Linked DNA regions of Verrucomicrobium spinosum DSM 4136 = JCM 18804. The protein of the gene in region 2 interacts with the protein of the main gene of each other region in a pairwise test. Links are inferred from orthologs where the notes say so. Each region holds a gene or a part of one and is shown on either strand. Other genes may lie near its edges.

Region 1 (6,786 bases), 5.5 Mb from region 2 along the record:
CCGCTGCCCTCCCGGAGGGGGCGGTGCTGGTGGTTGGCACCGGCCAGTCTGGCTGCCAGATCGCAGAGGATCTGCACCTCGAAGGAAGGAAAGTGCATCTCTGCGTGGGCGGCGCTCCCCGCACTGCCCGGCGCTATCGCGGGAAGGACGTCGTGGACTGGCTGCACGAGATGGGCTACTACAACCTGCCGGTGCACGAGCACCCGCTGAAGGAGCGTGTGCGGGCCAAGGCCAACCACTATGTCACGGGCCGTGATGGCGGTCGCGACATCGACCTGCGCAAGTTCGCGCTGGAAGGCATGCAGCTGCACGGCCGCCTGCTCGAGGTGCGCCAGGGCCTGCTCAAGTTCGGCACCGACTTGAAGCAGAACCTCGACAATGCTGACAACGTGGCGGACAGCATCAAGAACACGATCGACAAGTACATCGCCTCACGTGGCATCGATGTTCCGCAGGAGGAGCGCTACGTTCCGGTCTGGCAGCCGCCCGCAGAGTCGCCGGATCTCGACTTCGCCGCCTCGGGCATCCGTTCCATCATCTGGAGCATGGGTTTCCAGACAGACTACCGCTGGCTGGAGATCCCGGTGTTCGACGGCAAGGGCTACCCGAGCCACCAGCGGGGCGTGACCGACGTCCCTGGTGTTTATTTCCTAGGTCTGCCCTGGCAGCACACCTGGGGCTCCGGCCGGTTCTCTGGGGTGGCGGATGATGCCCGGTTCCTCGCGGATTGTGTCGAGGCCCGGCACAACACGACCAAGTCTCTGGCCGGTCGCAAGCTCAACGAACTGGCCCTCGGTTCGTGATGGTCCACCCGCTTGGCACAACCTATGCAGACTTCCCAACAGACCTTCCACCCCTTTTGAGCCATGCTCTTTGAGCCTTTTCCAGAGTATAAACCCCGGGATTTTGTGTTCAAGATCGCCTCGACTCCCCAGGAGCTACAGGGCTACTGGAATCTGAGACGGGATGTTTTCTGCGAAGAACAGGGTGTCTTTGTGGAGCATGATCGCGATGAGGTGGACGCCCACGCCATTCCCCTCATCTGCGCCACCCTGGTGGCTGGCATGGTGGATGAGGTGGTGGGCACGGTGCGGATCGATGAACGCGAGCCCCGCCTCTGGTACGGGAGTCGGTTGTGTGTGCACAAGGCCCATCGTCGCCTCACGGAGATGAGCCCGGGGGTGAGCGTGCGGAATCATCAGCCGGTGCACCGTGGTTTTGGAGCGCTCGGGGCGGGCCTCATCTACAAAGCGGTGTCCACGGCCAACGCCATTGGGTGTGACCGCTTTCTGGCGAACGTGCAGGAACAGAATGCGCGATTCTTTCAGCGCCTGCACTGGCTCAAGCTGGAGGAACGGGTGCTGCACGGGCGCGTGCATGCCCACATGGAGGCAGAACTGGGTCACTACCCTCCGGCAGAGCTGGTGGCCTGAGCTGCAGGTGCCGATTTGAGACTGGGCGAATGACACGCTGGGCTGCGGCCTCAGTTCCGTTTCCTTTTGAGCGTGTCGTCCTTCCTCCTGCCTTTACCATGACCCCCGACCAGCTTGAATCTCTGGCCCTGAGCCTGCGCGAGCATCCGAATGTGGCGGAGAAGCTCAAGATCGCCGCCGCCTATTCCCCTGCTCTGGGGGTGGCTCAAAAGATCGCGGTGGGTGATGACACGGCTGCGATTCCAGATGGCGACGGCTTCCTGCTCTTTGCGGCCGAGGGCATGATGGAAGGTTTCATCGAATTCGACCCCTGGTTCGCCGGGTACAGCGCAGTGATGGTGAACCTCAGCGACATTGCCGCCATGGGCGGCACTCCCACCGCGCTTGTGGATGTGGTCTGGACCGAGGAGTCCTCCCCCGTGACCTCGGAGCTTTGGGCCGGCATGCAGGCGGCGTCTGCTGCGTACGGGGTACCTATTGTCGGCGGTCACACCACGCGATTTGGCAAGGGGCGCACTCCCCTGCTGGCTGTAGCCGTGGTGGGCCGCGCGAAAAAGCTGATTACGAGCTTCGACGCCAGACCGGGAGACACCCTGTTGATGGCCGTGGACTTGCGCGGAGCTTATCGTGGAGAGGGCACTGTTTTCTGGAATGCCAGCGTGGGCTCGCCCCCGGAGCGGTTGCAGACGGATTTGAAGCTGTTGCCTCGCCTTGCGGAGGCCGGGCTGCTCACCGCAGGCAAGGATATCAGCAACGGAGGTGTCCTGGGTACGCTGGCCATGTTGCTGGCCACTTCGGCGGCCGGAGCGGTGTTGCAGTTGGACCAACTGCCCAAGCCGCAGGGGGTGGATGTTGAACTCAGCCGCTGGCTCTTGTCGTTTCCTAGCTATGGCTATTTGCTGACGGCCGCACCGGAGAACGTGGATGAGGTGTGCCAGGTGTTCGCGGGAAGCGGCATCGCCTGCGCCCCGGTGGGGAACATCACAAGCGGAAAACTCCTTGAACTGGCCTGGGGTGACCAGCGTGTGCCCTTCGCAGAGATGGAGCCATCACCTTCCATCGCGGCGGCTGCTCTGTGAGGAGTTGAGCCACTGAGGCTCTTTGGGCACGCCGCTGAAGCTCGTAGCTGCACTTGTGAAAGTGCGGAGGGTGGCGAGGCCCTGTGGGGTGAGCGGCGGATCCTGGGTGACGAGCGGCCTGACCAGGTTCTCACGAACCCAGCCACGACTGACTCTCTTTGGCCGTGCAGCCGCAGCTCGTAGCTGCACTCGTGAAAGTGCGGAGAGTGGCGCGGCCCTGTGGGGTGAGTAGCGGATCTTGGGTGGCGAGCGGCCTGATCAGGTTCTCACGAACCCAGCCACGAACTACGAACTGCCCCCAATTTTCTCCCCGTCCCACGGGTTTACTGTCCTACCGAATTACCGAATTACCGAATTACTGAATCACCGTTTTACCGAACTACCGTTTCGACGGGATCAATCCATCTTCTTCCCACTCCAACATCAGGCGCTTCAGCTTGCGGCGCACGCCCAGCTTGGCGGCGGCGGAGAGACGGTCGATGAAGAGAATGCCGTTGAGGTGGTCGATCTCGTGTTGCAGTGCACGGGCCAGGAGACCGTCCGCTTCGATGGTCCGGGTCTCTCCGTCGAGCGTCTGGTACTCCACTTTCACCCCGGCGGAGCGACGGACTTCGCTGCGCAGATCTGGAATGCTCAGGCAGCCTTCCTCCCCCATGGCTTTCTCTTTCCCGTGATCCAGCTTGGGATTCAGGAAGATCAGCGGCATGGCTTCAGCCAGCGGGGTGTCCTCGCCATTGAGGCGGACGTAGGTCACGGACTCGTCATCTGGCGGCACTTCTATCACGGCGAGCTGTAGGGCGATGCCGACCTGCGGGGCAGCCAGACCCACGCCGCGGGCGTTGTGCATGGTCTCAATCATGTCCTGCGACAGCTTCCGGATTTCCTCGGTGACTTCGGTGATGGGCTTGCACTTCACGCGAAGAACGGGGTCGCCGTAGATGACAATGGGCAGGATCATGAATGATGACGGGTATGAAGATTTAACTGGGGTCTGTTTACTTTGGAAACGCTTGCGGACCGCCGGAAGGGCGATCCGCAGGCAAGATCCGGTGAACTGGACTCCGCAAAAGCGGGGTGTCAGGCCTGGAATGGGAGCTGGATCACGGGGCCACCGTGGCGGCAGAGGCTGCGGGGGCAACCATGCCACGCTGGATGCGGGCCGGCACGTCGTTGATGGGAATGCCGGCGGATTTCAGAGAATCCCACACCCGGACGAGGAGTCCAAGCGGAGTTTCCTTGTCGGCCTGAAGTTCCAACTTGGCCTTGGGATCCCGCTCACGCAGGGCGGCAAGCGCTTCGGCGAGTTTGTCAGCGGTGACTTCAGTCCCATCGAGCAGGATTTTGCGTTCTGGTGTGATGGCCAGGGTGGTCCGCTTTTCCTTGGAGGGGGCGCTGGTGCCCAGTGTCTTGGAAGTAGGCAGGTTGATCTTCATCTGCGTCCGCTGCTCACGGAACGTCGTGGTCGCCACGATGAAGAGCAGCACGATCACAAGGATGTCCACCAGAGCCACGATGGGGATCTGGGGCGTGGTGCGTTTTTTGCGGCGGATGTTCATGCGGGGAGGGCGGCTTCAGCGCTTCTCGTCTCTTTCTCTAGCAAGGAGGGGCGGAGGGCTCAATAGCGGCCAGCCAGCGGGGAGCGACGCACTTCGAAGTGGCGGTGGAAGTCGTGAATGGCGCGGCGGAGGATGAGCTCCATGCGCACGGAGATGGCGTCCAGCTTGCGGCTGAAGTAGCCGTGGGCGATGACGGTCGGGATGGCCACCAAGAGGCCGGCGATGGTGCTGTGGAGCGCCTCGGCGATCCCCTTGGCCACCTGCTGGGTGTCGGCGTCGGGTACGACATTGCCTGTGCCGAAGGTGGAGAACACCGTCACGAGGCCCACCACCGCGCCAAGCAGGCCGAGCAGCGGGGAGACCGTCACGATGACTTCCAGGAGCGGTACGCCTGTTTCCAGCCTGTGCAGGATCACGTGGGCGGCGGTTTCGCACGCCTCATTGTTTTCCTCACGCGTTTCGTGTTTGCCGGAAATGGCGATGATGCCGAGCTGGGCGGCTACGCTGCCGTCTTCCTCCAGCATGTTCTGGAGCGGGGTGATGTCTCCAGTGGTGGCATAGCGTTCAATCTTGCGGATCTCCTCTTCAATATGTGCGGGGAACAGGATGCTGTCCCGCAGCTGGAGTGCCTTCATGATGATCACCGTCGCAGAAATGATCGAGCATAGCACGATCAGGATCATCACCTGTCCTCCTCCCACGAGGAAGTTCCAGATGTGCGTTAATCCATTACTAAGGACGGCAAGGCAGACAGGTTCGAACATGGGCAGGTGATTAGGGATGGATGACGATGTCGTAGTTGATCTCCAGGCGCTCTCTGTCCAGGATGGGAACCAGGTCCAGGGGGATAGGGGGAATTTCAGCCTTGAGGATGGCCTCAATGGTGAAATCTTCCATCAAGGGATTGGCATCTTTCATGGTGAATTTCAAGTCCTCCACCTTGCCATATTTGTTGACGTAGAACTTCAAGCTGAGACGTCCGGGCTCCACCGCATCGGCTTCCCGGCTGCGGTAAAAATGCCACTTCTTCTCCACGGCGCTTGTCACCTGGCGCATGTAGCGCCCCACCGGAGTGGCCGCTGCCGCCACGGAGTCTTCCGAGCCGATATTGCTGATGGTGCCCTTGGTCGCGCTAGTACGGGTCTGGGGGGTGAAGGCTCCCAGTTCAGACTTTGGTACGGGCGGAACCAGCGGGGACCGGTCGCTGGGGGAGGCACCTTCAGGAAGGGGGGGCTGGGGGATGCCGGGCTGGGCACCGTCCAATGGCGTCCGCATTTCCAGTGCGGTGGTGGGCGTCCGGGGGGCAGGTGGCGGGGTGTCCACCGCGTCTGCCTTGCGGAGCTGCGCCTCGAGCTCACGCACCATCTGCTCGGAGCGGGAATCCACCTTCATGGCGATGTCCGGCAGGGATAGCCGGGGCTCATCCAGGGAGGGAGAGGTCATGACCGGATCCAGACGGGCTGGCGGCGTGGCTGCTGGCTTCACTTCAGGAACGGCCTGCACTGGCACGGGAGGAGGGGGCACCGCTGCAACGGCCGGGGAGGGGGCCTTGGGGGTGGATGGCGGCACCAGCGTCACTGCCGGCAGGGTGGGAATCCCGCTCATGGAGGTGCCGGCGTCGTTCTTGATCTCGCCATCTTTGTATTCCCGGTTGGCCAGTTCCAAGGTCGGCTCATCCATGCCGCGGGTCGTGGGGCGGCCGGGCTCGCCATTTTTTTCTGGAAGCAGCTTGGAGGACGCCACCGTGTTCCGGTCGGACATGAAGGCGGCATTGGCGGGAGCCTCAGGGCTCTCTGTGTTTTGCGTGGTCCGGACGTACTGCTGCTTCGGCGGCGTCTTTTCCAGCTCAGGGGTGGGGGCCGGCTCCGGCTCCGGCTCTGGTTCCAGCTCCGCAGTCACCTCTGGAGGGACGTCGTCCGGGAAGATAAGCGTCTCCTCCTCAACGGGGGCCTGGGCCCTGTCAGCCAGCATGGCTTCACGGGCGGGTGCCATGCTCATCCATAGCGCCGCAAACAGAAATAGCAGGAGATGCATCGTCAGCGAACCGACAATGCCAATCCTGACGGCTTTGGTTTCCTGGTAGACCACAGCAGATTATTGACAGCGCTTCTGCAAGAATCAAACCACTTTACGCAACCGAGAGAACGTCCCGCTCGTACGTGCGTGGTGAAAAAGCCATTGCTGAGCATAGCCCCGATAGGGCCCAAAGTGCGTCTTGGCAAACTCTCGCAACTCCCGGGCGGACACATTTTCCGCCGTCCCGGCAAAGTACAACTCCCTCAGCGCGCGCTCGATCCATACATCGATGGGGAAGACGCCCAGACGCTCGTAGGCAAAGAGAAGGGTGCATTGGGCGATCTTGGGGCCCACTCCGGGCAGGGTGCAGAGCAGCTCGCAGGCTGCCTCGTCATCGACTGCCACAGGGGTTTCCAGGTCGAAGTTTCCCTCTGCAATGCGGCTGGCGGTCTGGTGCAGAAACTTTGCCCGGTAACCCAATCCGCAGGCACGGAGCGCTGCCTCCCCGGCCCGGGCCAGAGCCTCAGGGGTGGGATAGGTGTGCAAAACTTTCCCGTTCAGTGTCGCGACGGGCTGGCCAAAACGCTCCCTCAGCGTCAGGGAAATCTGGCGGATGTGGGCCACTTGTTTGAGCGAGGAGGTGATGAAGGTGGCCAGACATTCCCACCGCGGCTGGCGCAATATTCGCAGCCCGGGCGAGTA
Region 2 (2,983 bases):
CCGCTGGCTGAAATGTTCGGCTACAGCACGACGATTCGCACGCTCTCCAGCGGTCGCGCATCCTACTCGATGCAGCCGTCCCATTTCGACCAGGTGCCGCAACAGATCGTGGACCAGATCGTTGAGCAGCGCGGTGGCAAGAAGGCCTAATTAACAACCAATATTTCAACCAGCGGGAGTACCCATCATGCAAAGCCAACGCATCAGAATCCGCCTGCGCGCCTATGACTATCGCGTCCTGGACAAGTCCACGGCCGAGATCGTCGAGACCGCCAAGCGCACCGGCGCCAAAGTCGCGGGACCTATCCCTCTTCCGACGCGCATTGAGAAGTTCAACGTGAACCGCTCACCGCACGTGGACAAGAAGTCGTCCGAACATTTCGAAATCCGCACGCACAAGCGCTTGCTGGACATCGTTGACCCGACCGCCCGCACCGTGGACGAGCTCAAGAAGCTCAACCTCCCGTCCGGCGTGGACATCACCATTCGCATCTAAGTCACACCTGAGGATTACCATCCATGAGCATCGGATTGATTGGCAAAAAAGTGGGGATGACCCAGGTTTACCTCAAGGACGGCAGCGCCGTCGCTGTGACGGTGATTGACGTGGCCGGCAACCAGGTTGTCCAGGTCAAGAACGCAGACAAGGACGGCTATACCGCCGTGCAAGTTGGCTATAGCGAAAAGAAGGAAAATCGCTGCTCCAAACCGGAGCTCGAGCACTTCAAGAAGCACAACGCCACGGCCAAGTATGTGGTTCGCGAGTTTCGCACGGAAGGGGAGGCACCAGAAGCCGGTTCCACCCTCGGTGCAGACAAATTTGCTGACGGTGAGTATGTCGATGTGATCGGCACCACCAAGGGCAAGGGTTTCTCCGGCGTTGTGAAGCGTTACAACTTCAAGGGCCAGCCCGCATCGCACGGTTCCATGATGCACCGCCGGACTGGTTCCATCGGTTGCCGTCTGACCCCAGGGCGTGTTTGGAAGAACCAGAAGATGCCCGGGCGTCATGGTTTCGACCGTCGCACGACGCAAAATCTCAAAGTGGTCCAGAGCCGTGCCGAAGACGGCGTGCTCCTGATCGCGGGCGCCGTTCCCGGACCGAATGGCAGCTATGTCATCGTCCGTCCTGCTATCAAGAAGCAGACCAAGAAGTAATTTGAAAGGAGTGCAGTCATCATGGCATCGAATGTATTAACGATCGACGCGGCCAAGCAGGCCAACGTGCAAGTGGTGGAGGGCCGCAAGGGTGCCCACGCATTGCATGACACCATCATCGCCTACCGCGCCAACCGCCGCCAGGGTAACGCCTCCACGAAGTCGCGCAATGAAGTTGCCGGCAGTGGCAAAAAGCTCTGGAAGCAGAAGGGAACAGGCCGCGCTCGTATGGGCAGCGCCCGCTCCCCGATCTGGAGTGGTGGTGGCGTGGTCTGGGGTCCCAAGCCCCGCGACTACTCCAAGAAGATTCCCCGTCAGGTGAAGACGCTTGCTTTCCGCACGGCGCTCACTTCCCGGATCAACGACGGAGATGTGCTGGTCACGGCTGACTTCCAGGTTTCCGATGGCAAGACCAAGAGCTTTGTCGCCGCCATCGCTGGCCTGACCGACGCCCGCAAGGTGTTGGTGCTCGCTGACAGCTTTGACGAACTGACATTCCGCAGCGGTCGCAACGTCCAGAACGTGCAGCTTATGGCCGCCACCGACGTGAATGCCGAGCACCTGCTCGCTTACGACAAGATCATCATCTCGGGCGCTGCCCTTGAAACCATCGCCCGGAGGACTGCCTAACATGAAAGACCTTTATCAAGTTATCAAGACCATCCGGTTGAGCGAAAAGGCCACCGTTCTTGGCGAAACTCTCAATGAGTACGTCTTCAACGTGGATCCCCGCGCCAACAAGCTTGAGATCAAGCAGGCTGTTGAGAAGATCTTTGGCAAAACGGTCGTCGGCGTCCGCACGATGAACTACGCCGGCAAGAAGAAGCGCGAACGTCGCGCCGACTTTGGCCGCACCAATCACTGGAAGAAAGCCGTCGTCCGGCTCAAAGACGGCGAGAAGATTGAACTCGCCTAGCCGACGGCCCGAGCAACCGCCAACCTATTTTTAAACCCAGCGTTATGGCTCTTACTACTTACAAGCCCAACACGCCCTCGAACCGCTACAAGCAGTGGCCTGGTTTTGAGGAAATCACCAAGAGCACCCCGGAGCCGAATCTCACGGTGGCCCTCCGCAAGAGCGGTGGTCGCAACAACACCGGACGCATCACGTGCCGCCACATTGGTGGTGGTCACAAGCGTCGGTACCGGCTCATTGATTTCAAGCGCTCCCGTCGTGACGACGTCGCCACCGTGGTTGGCATCGAATACGATCCGAACCGCTCCGCCCGCATCGCCCTCATCCAATTCGCCGACGGCCAGAAGAGCTATATCCTTGCTCCTGCCAAACTCGAAGTGGGTGCCAAGGTTGTCGCCGGTGAAAAAGCGGCTCCGGAAGTGGGCAATGCTCTTCCTCTGAGCAAAATTCCTCTTGGTACGCAGATTCACAACATCGAGATCACGCCGAACAAAGGTGGCCAGATTGCCCGCTCCGCTGGCCAGGCAGCCATCCTTTCCAACCGTGAAGGTGACTTCGCCCTCGTGCGTCTTCCCTCCGGTGAGATTCGCAAGATCCTTGCGGTGTGTTTTGCAACCATCGGTCAGGTGGGCAACGTGGAACACATGAACGTGGTCAGCGGCAAAGCCGGCCGTACTCGCTGGCAGGGTGTTCGCCCGACCGTTCGCGGTATGTGCATGAACCCCATCGACCACCCGAACGGTGGTGGTGAAGGTCGCTCCAAGTCCGGTGGTGGTCGCCAGCACCTGCTCAGCCCCTGGGGTCATGCGAAGGGTCAGAAGACCCGCAAAAAGCGCAAGTACTCCAACCGTCTCATCGTGCAGGGCCGCAAAGGCAAGTAACTGCAACTTAGAAACTTACTGATTCAGC

Evidence for each region.
Region 1: the proteins of rplD (region 2) and def interact in binary tests that used the Escherichia coli proteins (3 or more experiments, as listed by UniProt). The link is inferred for Verrucomicrobium spinosum DSM 4136 = JCM 18804 from one-to-one orthologs.

The regions. Positions count from the first base shown.
Region 1 is NZ_ABIZ01000001.1:38,656-45,441, forward strand. What follows is about bases 1,682-4,424. They hold def (peptide deformylase), read right to left. Parts: upstream 3,471-4,424; coding sequence 2,892-3,470; downstream 1,682-2,891. Other genes in these bases: VSP_RS00175 (sll0787 family AIR synthase-like protein), read left to right, coding at 1,682-2,512; VSP_RS00185 (ExbD/TolR family protein), read right to left, coding at 3,613-4,068; VSP_RS00190 (MotA/TolQ/ExbB proton channel family protein), read right to left, coding at 4,128-4,424. Outside these bases: VSP_RS00165 (MSMEG_0569 family flavin-dependent oxidoreductase), read left to right, coding at 1-803; VSP_RS00170 (MSMEG_0567/Sll0786 family nitrogen starvation N-acetyltransferase), read left to right, coding at 867-1,433; more of VSP_RS00175, read left to right, coding at 1,532-1,681; more of VSP_RS00190, read right to left, coding at 4,425-4,832; VSP_RS00195 (hypothetical protein), read right to left, coding at 4,843-6,102; VSP_RS00200 (DNA-3-methyladenine glycosylase family protein), read right to left, coding at 6,187-6,786. UniProt on the Escherichia coli protein: Removes the formyl group from the N-terminal Met of newly synthesized proteins. Requires at least a dipeptide for an efficient rate of reaction. N-terminal L-methionine is a prerequisite for activity but the enzyme has broad specificity at other positions.
Region 2 is NZ_ABIZ01000001.1:5,535,314-5,538,296, reverse strand. It holds rplD (50S ribosomal protein L4), read left to right. Parts: upstream 1-1,179; coding sequence 1,180-1,788; downstream 1,789-2,983. Other genes in the region: rplB (50S ribosomal protein L2), read left to right, coding at 2,119-2,955; rplW (50S ribosomal protein L23), read left to right, coding at 1,790-2,074; rplC (50S ribosomal protein L3), read left to right, coding at 520-1,158; rpsJ (30S ribosomal protein S10), read left to right, coding at 188-496; fusA (elongation factor G), read left to right, coding at 1-150.